3 regions of the Geobacillus lituanicus genome follow, and region 2 is predicted to be linked to each of the others. Evidence: predicted binding sites of a transcription regulator. Region 2 holds the regulator's gene; each other region holds the start of a gene.
What was found. The regulator LexA, encoded in region 2, represses DNA repair genes until DNA is damaged. The targets are predictions, from matches to a motif close to CGAACATATGTTCG.

Region 1: a site for LexA is predicted at 2,321-2,334, ahead of addB (helicase-exonuclease AddAB subunit AddB). Genes of this name have one in related genera too.
Region 3: a site for LexA is predicted at 2,829-2,842, ahead of uvrB (excinuclease ABC subunit UvrB). Genes of this name have one in related genera too.

What each region holds. Positions count from the first base shown of each region.
Region 1 covers NZ_CP194773.1:984,110-989,201, reverse strand. Annotated here, with positions in the region: gene addB (helicase-exonuclease AddAB subunit AddB) at 1-2,280, opposite strand, end outside; gene lepB (signal peptidase I) at 2,419-2,973, opposite strand; gene ACR1UW_RS04995 (TVP38/TMEM64 family protein) at 2,970-3,593, opposite strand; gene ACR1UW_RS04990 (competence protein ComK) at 3,695-4,234, opposite strand; gene ACR1UW_RS04985 (hypothetical protein) at 4,362-4,556, opposite strand; gene aceA (isocitrate lyase) at 4,661-5,092, opposite strand, start outside.
Region 2 covers NZ_CP194773.1:1,592,817-1,597,908, forward strand. Annotated here, with positions in the region: gene glnA (type I glutamate--ammonia ligase) at 1-552, shown strand, start outside; gene ACR1UW_RS08045 (IS1182 family transposase) at 697-2,247, shown strand; gene lexA (transcriptional repressor LexA) at 2,383-3,006, opposite strand; gene yneA (cell division suppressor protein YneA) at 3,163-3,468, shown strand; gene ACR1UW_RS08060 (YneB family resolvase-like protein) at 3,487-4,140, shown strand; gene ACR1UW_RS08065 (DUF896 domain-containing protein) at 4,272-4,502, shown strand; gene tkt (transketolase) at 4,600-5,092, shown strand, end outside.
Region 3 covers NZ_CP194773.1:3,204,026-3,209,117, forward strand. Annotated here, with positions in the region: gene uvrA (excinuclease ABC subunit UvrA) at 1-765, opposite strand, end outside; gene uvrB (excinuclease ABC subunit UvrB) at 782-2,758, opposite strand; gene ACR1UW_RS16455 (CsbA family protein) at 2,934-3,155, opposite strand; gene ACR1UW_RS16460 (PDZ domain-containing protein) at 3,170-4,342, opposite strand; gene ACR1UW_RS16465 (MerR family transcriptional regulator) at 4,563-5,092, shown strand, end outside.

The DNA of each region.
Region 1 (5,092 bases), 610 kb from region 2:
CTCGTTCCATTCCGGGCGGGCGATGAACACGTTGTACACATCCCACCAAAGCGGATCGATGCCATAGTTTCGCTTCCATGCGCGCAGCTGGCTGACCAAATACGTTTGTGTCGCCTGCGGCGCTGTCACAAACGCCTCTGCCTTCTCTTCCGGGGCATCGAACGGATCGTTGCCGCACAAGCGCACCTTCACCTTCGGGAACAGCTCCGACAATTGTTTAATCAGCGGCGATGGCATGAGCGCTTTCCCTTCGCCATCGGCCAGCGGGTATGTAACATACAGCCGTTCGCTTGGACAGGCAAGCGCCAGGTAGATAAAAAACGGATCGTAAAACAGCTGTTCCCGGCTCCCCGGCGCAAGCGCCACACCGAGTTCGCGCAGCTGCTCCCGTTCGATTTCCGCCATAAGCCCATCCTCTTTCGCCCTGGCCGGAATGACGCCATCGTTGACGCCAATGACAAACGCATACTTCACGCCGATGAGGCGCGAACGGTCGAGCTGGGCGACGATCACTTGATCGATGGCCGGCGGCACAAGGGAGAACTCAAGCCGGTCAAGCCCGGCCTCGATAATTTTGGCAAATTCGGCTAACGACAACGGTTCCGCTCCGAGCATTTCAACGTATTGGTCAAGCAAATCGATGACCGCGTTCCACACCTGCTCATGCTGGCGCGCTTCCACGAGGCGGCCTTCCGCTTCCGCCTGCGCGCTCATTTGTTCCAGCTTTTTCGGAATCTGCAATTCTTCTAACAAGAGATATAGCGCCGTGCAATACCCGCGCCCGTCCTTAGCCCGGCGCAAACGGCGCTCAAGGCGGCGGAGCGGGGCGGCCAGCGTCTCCCGCCATTCGTTCAACTTGTCCTCAAATTGCCGTTCTTCATCCGTCTGCGGCACATTCAACCCGTCAAGCGCCCGGTAGCGCCGATACGGCCAGCGCTCGCCGCTCGTCCATTTGTCCCCCTTCATCCCATAAGCAAGAACATAGTTTTCGAGTTTGTCGGCTGCCTCGCGCCACATGACCAAGTCACCGTCCAACGGAAAGAGCAAATCCGTCTTCACAGCGCGAAACACCGCCTCATACCGCCAGTTTGTGGAAATGGTTTCCAAAGCAGCGCGCACAAGTTCAATGAGCGGATGATGGTGCATCGGCTCTTTTTCATCCATAAAATACGGGATGCCAAAATCAAAAAACACCGTCTTCACAAGGTCGCGGTACGCCTCCGTTTGGCGGATGACGAGCGCGATGTCGCGATAGCGCGCCCCTTCGTCGCGGACAAGGCGGATGATTTCCCGGGCGACCGCTTCCAGTTCTGCGCGGCGGTTGGCCGCCTCATAAAGGCAGACCGCACCGTCTTCCGCTTCGTAAGGCGGCAGCGGGCGGCGATGAAACTGCGCCTCGAGATGGGCGAGCGCCCCGCTTTGATGACGTCGGTTTTCCGCGAGCACGACCGGCTCTTCAAGCAAAACATCGTTGGCCAAGGCAAGCTCGCGCAACTGGCGGTACGTCTGCGCCGGCAGATAAAACAAGTCGAGCTCGTCCGGCATCGCACCATCATACGGGCGGTCGACCGTCAGGCAAACGGTGACCCGCCGGCAATGACGAAGAAGCTGCTCAATCACTATGTATTCTTGCGGGGCAAAATGATGGAATCCGTCGATATAAACATCGGCATCGCGCAAATAGCAGGAGCGGGGGATTTGTTCGGCGAGCAGGCGCAAATAATCTTCCGAATCGAGGTAATGGCCGCTTAAGCTCCGCTCGAGCTCTGCATAAACGAGCGCGACATCGCTGAGCTTATCGGCCAGCAGGCGCCGTCCCGGCCGGCTCGGCCCGCTTTCCAGCTCCTCGACACGGCGGCGAAGCTCGTCCGGCGTTAAGCAATACCGCTTGCATTCGGCGATCATCTCATGCAGCTGCTCGACAAAACCGCTTTTGTCCGCCGCGCGGCCAAACAGTTTAAGCTCCTGTTTCCGCTGTTCAATAATTTTGCGAATCATCATTTGCACGCCGACATCGTGGACGTGGTAGCGGTTCATGCCTCCCGTCTCCTGCAAGACGCGCCAGGCGAGGCGGGGGAAGCTGAACACTTGGGCGCGGATCATTCCTCCTGCTCCCTCGGTATGGATTAAGGCGTATTCACATTGAAACGTCATCTGCTCCGGAACGAGGTAAACAATCGTCTTTCCTCTCGGATCTTCCTGCAGCTTGCGGCGGATTTCCGCAAGACACATAGCCGTCTTCCCGCTTCCCGATCGTCCAAGAAAAAAGCGAAGCGACACGGCGATCACCACCATTCGTTTCCTTTATCTCCTCTATTTTAGCACATATGTTCGTATTTGGTAAAGAAAAAACTGCCTTCCTTGAAAGCAACCGCTCCCTTAGGCAAAACCGCCGCCGCACCTCGATGCGCCATTTTCTCAAAAATGGAAAGCAATCTCCCGAAACGGCCAATAGCGGAGGTCTACCTTGCCGACCACTTGGCTGATTTTGACGAAGCCGAAATGGCGGCTGTCCCAACTGCTGAGCCGATTGTCGCCAAGGACAAAAATGCAGCCGGCCGGCACCCGCTTTTCTCCCGTCACCTCTTCAAGGGTAAAATCGCCTGTCAGTTTCTCGCTAAGGAGTTGCTGCTTATACGGCCGCAAATACGGTTCATCGACCTGTCGACCGTTAATATACAGCACATCGTTTTTGTACTCGATCCGATCCCCCGGCAGCCCGATGACCCGTTTCACGTAATCTTCCTTTTGATTGGCGTGAAACACGACGACATCAAACCGATGAATCGGGGCAATTTCATAACGGATCTTATTGACGATCAGCAAATTGCCGCTTTGCAGCGTCGGCATCATTGACTTTCCTTCCACCATATAATTGCTGAAAACGAAAAAACGGAGCATGGCGACAAACCCGACAGCGGCGAGCCATGGCCAGCGGCGTCCCCGCTTCTTTCCTTGTTTCCGTTTGGTCACTCCCCGTCCTCCTCGCTGCGTTGTTTTTCCGTCAACGAAAATCTCGCCTCTACTCGTTTTCCCGCATACCAAAGCAGCAGCACAACAACAGCGATCGCCGCCGTACGCAACGGCTGGCGGACAAGCGCCACCAAGTCATACCCGATAAAGCTGATCGTAAAAATCATGATCATCTTTCCAAGCAAGACCGCTAATACAAACTGCTGGCGGCTGATGCGTGACAGACCGGCAACGATATTGACAAGCGCCGACGGGGTGAAAGGAAAGCAATACAGCAAAAACAGCGGCCCGAATCCGTGCCGTTCAATCCAGTGCATAAACTGGCGCACTTTTGGATGGCGGCGGACAAAATGAAAGAAACGCTGCTGGCCGATCTTCCGCGTCAGCCAAAAGACGATGAGCGAGCCGAGCGAAGCGCCAATCCAAGAAATGAAAAACCCTTTCCACAACCCGAATGCCGCTGCGTTCGCCATCACAAACACAACCATCGGCAAAATCGGAAAAAACGACTCGAGCAGCGTCGCCGCAATGCCGGGAAATATGCCGAAGGAACGGTAATGGTCGAGCAAGGAAAGCACGTGGTCGAGCGTGAGCCATTGTTTCAAAGTTTCCATATTCATCGTTCTTTCTCCATTCAAATGCCGTTTATATTTTTATTTTACACGCTCGGCCGCGCAATTTGAACTTTTGCTTGTGAAAACCCATTTTTTTATCATGGCGGTTATTCCGTCACATGCTTTTCTTGCTGCATGCGATATATGTATTGCAGTTTGCGCTCTCTCGCCTCCATTCGCTCCGACAGTTTCGTCCGCAGCTGGGCTGTTCGGTGCAATTGGTTGATGAAAGATTTGCAGGACACATCGAGGACAACGCTTTTCCCGTTGCGGAAGTATACAACCGTCCGCTCATATTTCGCAGGCTCATACCGATAGACATGCATATGCGACAGCCAAACACAGCAGGAATCTTTCGGGGAAGCGGTGGGAAAGAAGTAAATTTCGTTGGACGGTTCAATGGCGATCGGCGCTTTGTGGGTGATGCCGATCACGGCCTTTGTTCCCTCTTTTCTGCCTTGAAAGCTGCAGCCATAATAATCGCAGCTATGTCTAATAATGTCGAGGGGCGTTTGTTTGACAATGTACTCGCCATCTTCCTCGACGACCTTTGCATACAGGTCATTGTTCAACAAATAAGGGAGAATCGCCATCGTATAACGGCTCACGACGAAATGGTTTAGGATGATAAATTCATTTACTTTCATCGTCTCATCTCCTCTCAACGAACTCACCACTCCTATCATACCACTAATAGTTATATTTTTCTATATTTTGAAAAAAGTTAGCGGGTTTTTTGCACAAAAAATCCCATGACGATCGTCATGGGCATTGTCAGGAGTTTTCAAACGTCTGGCCGATTTCTTTCATTGCTAAATACTCGTTCGCTTGCTCGAGCGCCGTATGTTCGCCGACCGAATCGCCTGCATACGTTTCCTCGTTCATCCACGATTGTTCAAAATGGAGATCGGTGCTGACGCGGAATTCGGCAGGGATTAGCTCCGGCAGACTATCTTTTTTCTTTTCCATTTCATCGCCTCCCTCCGTCTATAGAGTGCGCCAGCTTTTTCCTTTTATACGCAAAAAAAGCCCGGTCAAACCGGGCTTCCGTCGATATACGGCAATAGCCGCCGTCAAGCGGTCGTAAACTGCTCCTCTTCCGTCGATCCTTTCAAGGCGACGGTGGATGCTTGACCGCCGGAGATGACTTGGGCGACTTCATCAAAATAGCCGGTGCCGACTTCGCGTTGATGGCGCGTTGCAGTGTAGCCATATTTTTCAGCGGCAAATTCTGCTTGCTGCAGTTCGGCGTATGCAGCCATGCCGCGTTCTTTGTAGCCGCGCGCCAGTTCAAACATGCTGTAGTTGAGCGCGTGGAATCCAGCCAGAGTAACGAACTGGAACTTGTACCCCATTTTGCCGAGCTCTTGCTGGAATTTGGCGATCGTTTCATCGTCCAATTTTTTCTTCCAGTTGAACGACGGTGAGCAGTTATAGGCCAGCAGCTTGCCAGGGAATTTTTCATGAATGGCTTCCGCAAACCGGCGCGCTTCTTCCAAATTCGG
Region 2 (5,092 bases):
AACGGCGATTTGCAGTTGAGCGATACGGCCCGGCAGTTTATTGCCGGCGTGTTGAAGCATGCGCCGAACTTTACAGCTGTCACCAACCCGACGGTCAACTCGTACAAGCGGCTTGTTCCGGGGTACGAGGCGCCATGTTATGTCGCCTGGTCGGCGCGCAACCGCAGCCCGCTCATCCGCATTCCGGCTTCGCGCGGCATGAGCACGCGCATTGAAGTGCGCAGCGTCGATCCGGCGGCGAACCCGTACTTGGCGATGGCCGTGCTGTTGGCGGCCGGGCTTGACGGCATTCGCAACAAGCTCACTCCTCCGGCGCCGGTTGACCGAAACATTTACGTCATGACGAAAGAAGAGCGGCTTGAAGAAGGCATTGTCGATTTGCCGGCCACGCTCATCGAAGCGCTCGACAATTTAAAATCGGACGAGGTGATCGTTCAAGCGCTCGGCAAACATTTGTTTGAGCACTTCGTCGAGGCGAAAGAAATCGAGTGGGATATGTACCGGACGACGGTTCATCAATGGGAATTGGATCAATATATGGAACTCTACTGATTCATAAAAAGGGGCTGACCCAAAACGCGAATGCGTTTTGGGATCAGCCCCCACTTTTTTGCCTCAAATATAGAAGAATCGCCCTTTTTTCTGGTAGAATAGAGTCACCAAAACCACTACCACCGAAAGAAGGGCGATTCTTTTATGAAATATGATCATATTTCCTTTAAAGAGTATACCATGGACAACCTCTCTTTGCCAAGCAACATCGCCGATCTCATTCCACGGGATAACATGGCCCACGTGGTTCATGAGATGGTTGAACGCATCCCGATGGAGACGTTTCTTGCTTACTACAAAGGAGGGGGCGCCTCCGCCTATCATCCGAAAATGATGACCAAAATTCTCCTTTACGCTTACACCCAAAAAATGTATCATGGCCGTGAGATTGCACGGCAGCTCGAAGTCCACCTTCCCCTCATGTGGCTAAGTGGATTTCAAAAGCCGGACTTCCGCTCCATCAATCGGTTTCGTTCGGAGCGGATGAAAGACCTGATTGACGACCTGTTCCGGGAAATGATCACGCTGCTCGTGGCCGACGGCTATGTCAAGATGGAAGATTATTTTGTGGATGGAACGAAAATTGAAGCGAATGCCAACCGGTACACCTTCGTTTGGCGCAAATCGGCTGAGAAGTACCAGGAGAAACTCCAAGCCAATGTCGATCGGCTGATTGCCCAGATCGAGGCGATCGTGGAAGAAGAAAAGGCGGAAGACATCGACCCTTCGCCGGCCTTTACGTCAGAAGAAATCCGAAAGAAAACCGAGGAGTGGGAAAAACGGTTGGAGGCCGAGCCGGACAACCAACCGTTGAAGAAGGCCATCAAGAAGATGAAGGAGGACTACTTGCCCCGCAGTGAAAAGTATGAACACCAACTCCATGTATGCGGGGATCGCAACAGCTATTCCAAGACCGATGTGGATGCCACCTTCATGCGGTTGAAGGAGGATCACATGCGAAACGGCCAGCTCAAGCCGGCCTATAACGTACAGGTGGGTTCTTCCGGCCAATTTATTTTGGGGTATTCCCTTCATCAGAGGCCGGGCGACACTCGTTGTCTTCTCCCGCATTTGGAGACCGTTCGAGAGAAGTACGGCGTGGAACCCGAACGTTTGATCGCTGACGCGGCTTATGGCTCGGAAGAGAACTACGTGAAGCTGGAAGAGAAGCACATATCGGCCTTGATCAAGTACCATACGTATGAGAAGGAGAACACGCGCAAGGTCAAGAAAAATCCGCATCATCAGCAGAATTGGACCTATGTGGAAGAAGAAGACGTTTGGATTTGCGCCAATGGGAAAAAGCTGGTTCGCACCGGAACTTCGAAACAGACCACGGAATCAGGATACACCTCGGTCACCCGACACTACCAATGCCATGAATGCGAAGGATGTCCGTTCCGTTCGGCCTGCACGACTTCCAAGTATGGACGAACCACGCAATGGAACCCCGTCTATCATGAACAAAAACAGAAAGCCCGCGAACGGTTGGAGAGTGAAGAAGGGCAAGCCCGATACCGCCAACGCCAAACCGACATTGAGAGTGTATTTGGGCAAATCAAACAAAATCGCGGGTTTCGTCGCTTTGTCCTGCGAGGCCTCCAAAAAGTTTCCATCGAATGGGGGCTGGTTTGTGCTGCCCACAATCTTCTCAAAAAAGCCGCTAGGGACAAGCAATTGTCCTTGGTGGCGTAAATGAGGGGGAGAACAGAGTCGGAATTTTGTTCCGTTTGGTAAAATATACAAAAACCAGAGAGGGCTGACTCCAAAAGTCCGCTTTTTGGCGGACTTTTGGGTCAGCCCCTTTTTATGGGCGCAGGCCGGCACGAGTCAGTCGAACAGGCGATAGACGCCGATCACTTTGCCAAGAATGGTGCAGTCGCGAACGATGATCGGCTCAAGGTGGGCGTTTTCCGGCTGCAGGCGGATATGGTCCTTTTCTTTGAAAAACCGCTTCACTGTCGCCTCATTCTCTTCCGTCATGGCGACAACGATGTCGCCGTTATCGGCGGAAGACTGCTGGCGGACGATGACGTAGTCGCCGTCTAAAATGCCGGCTTCGATCATGCTGTCGCCCATCACTTCAAGCATAAACAGCTGCTCCTCCCCGGCGGCGAGCCGCTTCGGCAGCGGAAAATAATCCTCAATGTTTTCGACCGCGGTGATCGGCTGGCCGGCTGTCACTTTGCCGATGATCGGCACGGAAATGATCTCCTCTTTTTTCCCCGCTGTTTCCGCATCGCTGTCCAAAATTTCAATGGCGCGCGGCTTGGTTGGGTCGCGGCGAATGTATCCTTTGCTCTCCAGGCGCGCAAGGTGGCCGTGAACAGTGGAGCTCGACGCCAGACCGACCGCTTCCCCAATCTCCCGGACGGATGGGGGGTAGCCTTTCGTTTTCACTTCGTGCTTAATAAACTCTAAAATTTGCTGCTGCCGTTTGGACAGTTTTGTCATCCTTTTTCACACCTCTTGCCACATCATTTGTTTTTATTATAGCACGGAGCAGATGAAAAAACAAACATAAGTTCGAGTTTTTTGTTGACACAAACAAGTGTTCCTGATTATAATTAAAGAAAAAAGCGAACAAACATTCTAGGTGGGGGGGAGAATATGAAAAAAGGGTTGATGCACTATGTCGTTTTTTCCGTCTTGCTCGCCCTGATGCTGGCTGCATTCGTTTACGCCGGCGATCCGGTCGATCCGAACGAATACATGACCGTAACGGTGGCTTCCGGCGACACGCTTTGGGGGTTGGCGAGGCAGTATGAAGAGGAGCATGGACTGACGCCGGGCGAGTTTATCCGCTGGGTGGTGGAGGTAAACCATCTGCCGGACCCGCGCCTTACAGCAGGGGAACAAATCGTCATTCCTGTGTTAAAATCAAAGCATGGCGGCTCATTGGCCGTCAACCGGTGACAGAAGGAAGGGATGGCCATGAAGGCAGTCATTTACTGCCGCGTCAGCACGGACAAAGCGGAACAGGAAACGTCGCTGGCCAGGCAGCGGGCCGAGCTCGAGAAGCTGGCGGCCGACTGCGGCTTTGAAGTTGTCAAGGTGATTGCCGAACAGGCGAGCGGCTATGAAGCCGACCGCGACGGCGTGTTGGAGCTGTTGTCGCTTTGCGAAGAACATCAAGTTGATGCTTTGCTCATTCAAGATGAAACGCGGCTCGGGCGCGGCCACGCGCGCATGGCGGTGCTGCATTGCCTGAAAAAGAGGGGCGTGAAAATTTACAGCGCCAGCCATCGCGGGGAGATGCCGCTGTCAGAGGCCGATGAAATGGTGCTGTCGATCATCGCCATTGTCGAAGAGTATCAGCGGAAAATACATAACGCCAAAATTCGCCGCGGCATGCGGCGGGCTGTCGAGCGCGGCTACCGGCCGGACCGGAACTTGACGCGGCGCGGCGAGAACGCCGGGCGCGACCGGGTCGAGCTGCCGGTTGAAGAAATCGTCCGCCTGCGCGGGCACGGCTTAACGTTTGCGGAGATCGCCGCCACGCTCCGAAGCTTCGGTTACGAGGCGTCCAAAGCGACCGTCCATCGCCGCTACCAAGAATATATGGACGGGCAGCAGGAGCGGCATTGACCATATGATGCGTCCGTCCGTCGAGCGACGGACGGCAAACGAAGGCGGGCGAGCGCCATCGTTGCCATCTTCCCGTTTCATCGGATAAGATAAAACAAAACGATACCATGGCAGATAGGGGAAGATGACTCATGCTTGCCAAACATAAATTGGCCCGCATTAATGAACTGGCGAAAAAAGCGAAAACCGGCGGCTTGTCGGCCGAGGAGACGCTGGAACAGGCGAAGCTGCGCCGGGAATACATTCAAGCGTTTCGCAAGGCGATGACCGATATGCTTCATACGGTGACGGTCATCGACCCAAACGGCCACGACGTGACGCCGCAAAAATTGAAGGAAAGTCAGCGGCGGCGCCTCCATTAAACGGTCGGAAGAGGGGCCCGGAAAATAACGTTGTACAAGCCGTTCGATTTTCTATATGATAGTAGATGACACCATGTTGATGAAAGGGAGGAAAACAATGGCGCATTCGATCGAAGAATTAGCGATTACCACCATTCGAACGCTGTCGATTGACGCGATCGAAAAAGCGAAATCCGGGCACCCGGGCATGCCGATGGGCGCGGCGCCGATGGCGTACACGCTTTGGACGAAATTTATGAATCATAACCCGGCGAATCCAAACTGGTTCAACCGCGACCGGTTTGTCTTGTCAGCCGGGCACGGGTCGATGTTATTGTACAGCTTGCTTCATTTAAGCGGCTACGACGTATCGATGGATGATTTGAAACAATTCCGTCAATGGGGAAGCAAAACGCCGGGCCATCCGGAATACGGCCATACGCCGGGCGTGGAAGCGACGACCGGCCCGCTCGGCCAAGGGATTGCGATGGCGGTCGGCATGGCCATGGCGGAACGGCATTTGGCTGCTACATACAACCGCGACGGGTTTGAGATCATCAATCATTATACGTACGCCATTTGCGGCGACGGCGATTTGATGGAAGGAGTGG
Region 3 (5,092 bases), 1.6 Mb from region 2:
AAAGCCGCAGTACGGACAAGCGTGCTTTTCGCTGAACAAGAGCTCCCCCTCGCCGATCACGTCAACGACCACTTTGCCGTCGGCGAGCTTCAGCGCCGTCTCCAACGAATCGGCAAGCCTTGATGCGATGCCGTCCTTGATGACAATCCGGTCGACGACGACATCAATCGAATGTTTTTTGTTTTTTTCAAGCTCAATGTCCTCCGTCAACTCGCGCATCTCACCGTCAATGCGAACGCGCACATACCCTTGTTTGCGAATATCCTCCAATGTCTTGGCGTGCGTCCCTTTTTTTCCCGAGACGATCGGCGCCAAAATTTGCATTTTCGTCCGCTCTGGATAAGCAAGCAGCCGGTCGACCATTTGCTCGATCGTCTGCGATTCGATTTCAATGCCGTGCGTCGGGCAAATGGGGCGGCCGATGCGGGCGAATAGAAGCCGCAAGTAATCGTAAATTTCTGTCACCGTGCCGACGGTTGAGCGCGGGTTGCGGCTCGTCGTTTTTTGATCGATCGAAATGGCCGGCGACAAGCCTTCAATCGCATCGACGTCCGGTTTTTCCATCTGCCCTAAAAACTGGCGAGCGTACGCCGACAGCGATTCGACGTAGCGTCGCTGACCTTCCGCGTAAATCGTATCAAACGCCAGCGACGACTTCCCCGACCCGGACAGCCCGGTCAAGACGACGAGCTTGCCGCGCGGGATTTCAACGTCAATGTTTTTCAAGTTGTGGGCGCGCGCCCCTTTGACAATGATTTTCTCCATTCCGTTCACCCGGCCATCATCCTTCCGCTTTCAATTCGAAAATGACGTCGCGCAGCTGGGCGGCCCGCTCGAAGTCGAGCGCTTTGGCCGCCTCTTTCATCTCCGCCTCGAGCGTTCGAATCAGCTCTTCCCGCTCTTGTTTCGTCATCGCTGCCGCCGGCTTCGCCTCGTACATCTCCGTCTCTTCCGCCGCATACGTCGCGCGGATGACGTCGCGAATCTCCTTTTTCACCGTGCGCGGCACGATGCCGTGCTTTCGGTTGTACTCTTCTTGAATCGCGCGGCGCCGCTTCGTCTCTTGAATAGCGATTTCCATCGATTTCGTCACTGTATCGGCGTACATGATCACATGGCCGTTCGCGTTGCGCGCCGCCCGGCCGATCGTCTGGATGAGCGAGCGCTCCGAACGCAAAAACCCTTCTTTGTCGGCGTCCAAAATGGCGACAAGCGACACTTCCGGAATGTCCAATCCTTCCCGCAGCAAGTTGATGCCGACCAGTACATCGTATTTGCCGAGCCGCAAATCGCGGATGATTTCAATGCGCTCGAGCGTCTTAATTTCCGAATGCAAATACGCCACCTTGATCCCCGCTTCTTTTAAATAATCGGTCAAATCCTCCGCCATTTTTTTCGTCAGCGTCGTCACGAGCGTCCGTTCATTCCGCTCGACGCGCTCATGAATTTCGCCGATCAAATCGTCGATTTGTCCTTTTGTCGGACGGACGTCGATCGTTGGGTCAAGAAGCCCGGTCGGGCGAATGATTTGTTCGACAACGCCCGGGCTGTGCTCGAGCTCGTACGGCCCCGGCGTCGCCGAGACGTAAATAATTTGATGGATTTTTTGCTCGAACTCTTCAAACGTGAGCGGTCGGTTGTCGAGCGCCGACGGCAGACGGAAGCCGTGGTCGACGAGCACTTGCTTGCGCGCCCGGTCGCCGTTGTACATGCCGCGCAGCTGCGGCAAGGTGACGTGTGACTCATCGACGATAATCAAAAAATCGTCCGGAAAATAGTCAAGCAATGTATACGGCGTCGATCCCGGCGGCCGCAGCGCCAAATGGCGCGAGTAGTTTTCGATGCCGGAACAAAAGCCCATCTCGCGCATCATTTCCAAATCATAGCGCGTCCGTTGCTCCAGCCGCTGCGCCTCCAACAGCTTTCCTTGGGCACGCAGTTCGGCGAGCCGCTCCTCAAGCTCTTGTTCGATGTTTTGAATGGCGAGCCGCATTTTCTCCTCGCGCGTGACGAAGTGCGACGCCGGGAAAATGGCGACATGCTCGCGCTCGCCGAGCACTTCGCCCGTCAAGGCGTCCACCTCGCGGATGCGCTCGATTTCATCGCCAAAAAATTCGACGCGAATGCAATGTTCATCGCGCGACGCGGGGAAAATTTCGACCACATCGCCGCGGACGCGGAACGTGCCGCGCCGAAAGTCGATATCATTGCGGTCGTATTGGATGTCAACGAGCCGCCGCAGCAGCACGTTGCGCTCGATTTCCATCCCCACGCGCAATGAAACGACGAGCTCGCGGTATTCTTCCGGCGACCCTAAGCCGTAAATGCATGAGACGCTGGCCACGATGATGACATCCCGGCGCTCAAACAACGCCGACGTTGCCGAGTGCCGCAATTTATCGATTTCATCGTTGATTTTCGCATCTTTTTCAATGTACGTATCCGTCTGCGGCACGTACGCTTCCGGCTGATAATAATCGTAATAGCTGACAAAATATTCGACGGCGTTGTGTGGGAAAAATTCTTTCAGCTCGCTGTACAATTGACCGGCGAGCGTTTTGTTGTGGGCGATGACAAGCGTCGGCTTGTTGACTTGGGCGATCACGTTCGAGATCGTAAACGTTTTGCCCGTCCCCGTCGCCCCAAGGAGCGTTTGATGTTTCACACCCCGCTGCAAGCCGTCCACAAGCTTGGCGATCGCCTGCGGCTGATCGCCTTGCGGTTCGTACGGCGACACTAATTGAAAACGGCCCTCCACCGTTTCGCCTCCTTCTTCAATCCATCTTTCCCCATTGTATCATATCCTCTGCGCAGATGCACAAAAAATGCGAACTGGTATTCGTTCCAACCTGCACAGCGATTTCCATTCCGTCAGGCCGCTTCCAGCTGCATAGATAAAAAAGCGGACCGCTGCAGATGGGTCCGCTTCTCTGTCATTTCTTTAAGTTGTCCAACATTCGCCCCGCCAACAGAAAACCGGCAATCGTCGAGGCGATGTCGGCGACGATTTCGTGCAGCTCGTCCGTATACCCTTTCGCATACGAGGCGACAAGCAAGGCAACGGTCAACAACAACGCAATGTAACGGTTGTACGTCACCCGCGCAAACAGCAGCAACAAAAGGCACGGGATGATAAGGGCCGCGAGAAACCACATACGTCTAGTCTCCTTTACGACACAGCTTCGGACGCCGAAGCGCCTCGTTGATGAACGAACAGCAGACCAAGTTCGTGGTGGCCGTCTTCATACACCGCTCCTTGAACGAAGCGGATCTCGCCGTTATGGCTGATGACTTCCAGCTTGCAAAACGCGCGGTTGCGCTGGAGCGCCTCGTAAAACTCGGCCTCAGTCTGCACTGGAACGCCGTTCGCTTTTACAATCACTTCACCAATGCTTAACCCCATTTGTTCCGCTTTGGAATTCGGGAGCACCCCGACGATCACCACGCCTTGCGGATGGCGGGCAAACCGGGGCGGGCGGGCGCGGTCGGCGCGGTGACCGGAAAAGGCAATCCACTCCCGCCCAATGATGGCTGCAGCTCCTGCGGCAGCCCCTAGCAACGGATGCCATAATCCGAAGACGGCCAGCACGGCGACAAGCCAAGCGAGGCGAAGCACGCGCCGCCCTTCTTCACGAGCTGCTTCCGCCGGCAGCACGTGCTGCCGGCGCTGCGAAAAGCCGAGAAGAAACGGCACAAGCCAAAACGAATAGCCGTCCCCAGCTGGAATGAGCGGCCACCACGAAACCGACGGCAACGCGCCGTCGGATATCGGCAGCACGACCGGCACAAACCAAAACCGTTGCGTCCACTGCATGCCGACAATCATTCCACGTTTGCTTCTCGCAAGCTGCGGCGAGGCCGCCCCATTTCGCGAGCGGAGAATCAGCCATCCTTCCGCCAACAGCAACAACACAAGCAGGGCGGCAAGCGCCCCTCCATCCGCCGCGCCGTCTGACAACAGATGAGCGGCAAGTCCGCTTGACCCCGCCAAGCCGAGCAAGACGAGCGCTCCGCCCACTGTATAAGCCGGTGAAAGGAGGCGCGCCTCCATCGTCAGGCCAAGCAGGATCGTCAACCCCGTCACCGCCCACACCGCATCCGGCGGCAACGCGAGCCCGATGCCGGACGCAATGACAGACAGCACAGCGCCCGCAACCCATCCCCACGTCCAAAGCCCACGCCATTCTTGCCCCAGCCGATAGACGCGCACATGAAAATCGCGGCGCTCCCGCTTCACCCGCCGCCAGCCGGCACCCCAGGCCAACAGCAGGCCGTAATACAAGAGCGGCTGCCGCCACACATCGGCGACGCCTTCCAACCATTCCAATCCCCAAGTTGCCATCCGCCTTTCCCCTCACTTCGTTCCCCATTCTTTATCTTCTATTCTACCAAATGACTGGGACAAATCCCATGCCTGCCGCCATCTTTTTTGCCTGAATGGCGAATTTGCGCTGTTTTCCACTTTCTTTGCCGAATGGACACTAGTTTTGTCGCCCGGGCAGGATTTCTTATGCCAATGAAAAAAGGGATATAGAAGAAGACAAAAAAGGAGGAGTGGAACGATGGAGTTAAAAACACCCGACGTTGCCGCCCGTCTCGGAGTGTCGCCAAAAACGATCCAGCGCTGGGTGCGGAAATACAACATTCCGCTGCAAAAAAATGAAGCCGGCCACTACTTGTTTGACGAAAAAACGATCGCCCTGCTTGAGCGGGTCAAATTTGAACAAGGCGCCGCGCTGGAAACGCAGCCGAAAGCAGAACCGAAAACACCGCCGGCCCCTAGCCGTCCTTCAACATCGCCGCCGAACGTTCCTATTCATGCCCTGTTTCAAGAATATGTCGGACCGGAAATCAGCCGCGTCTCCCTGCGCCTTGATCAACTCGAGCAGCAACTGGAACAAAAAGCGGATGACGTCGTTTCCGTTCAATTGCTGCACCACCGACGGGAGATGGAAGAAATCACCGCCCGCCTGACCGCCTTGGAACAGCTCGTCGCCCGTCTCGAGCAACAGCTGAATCACCAGCCGCCCGCCCCGCACAATCCGTCCGAAGAACCGAAGCGGAAACGGCGCGGCCTCGGGCGGGTGATGAA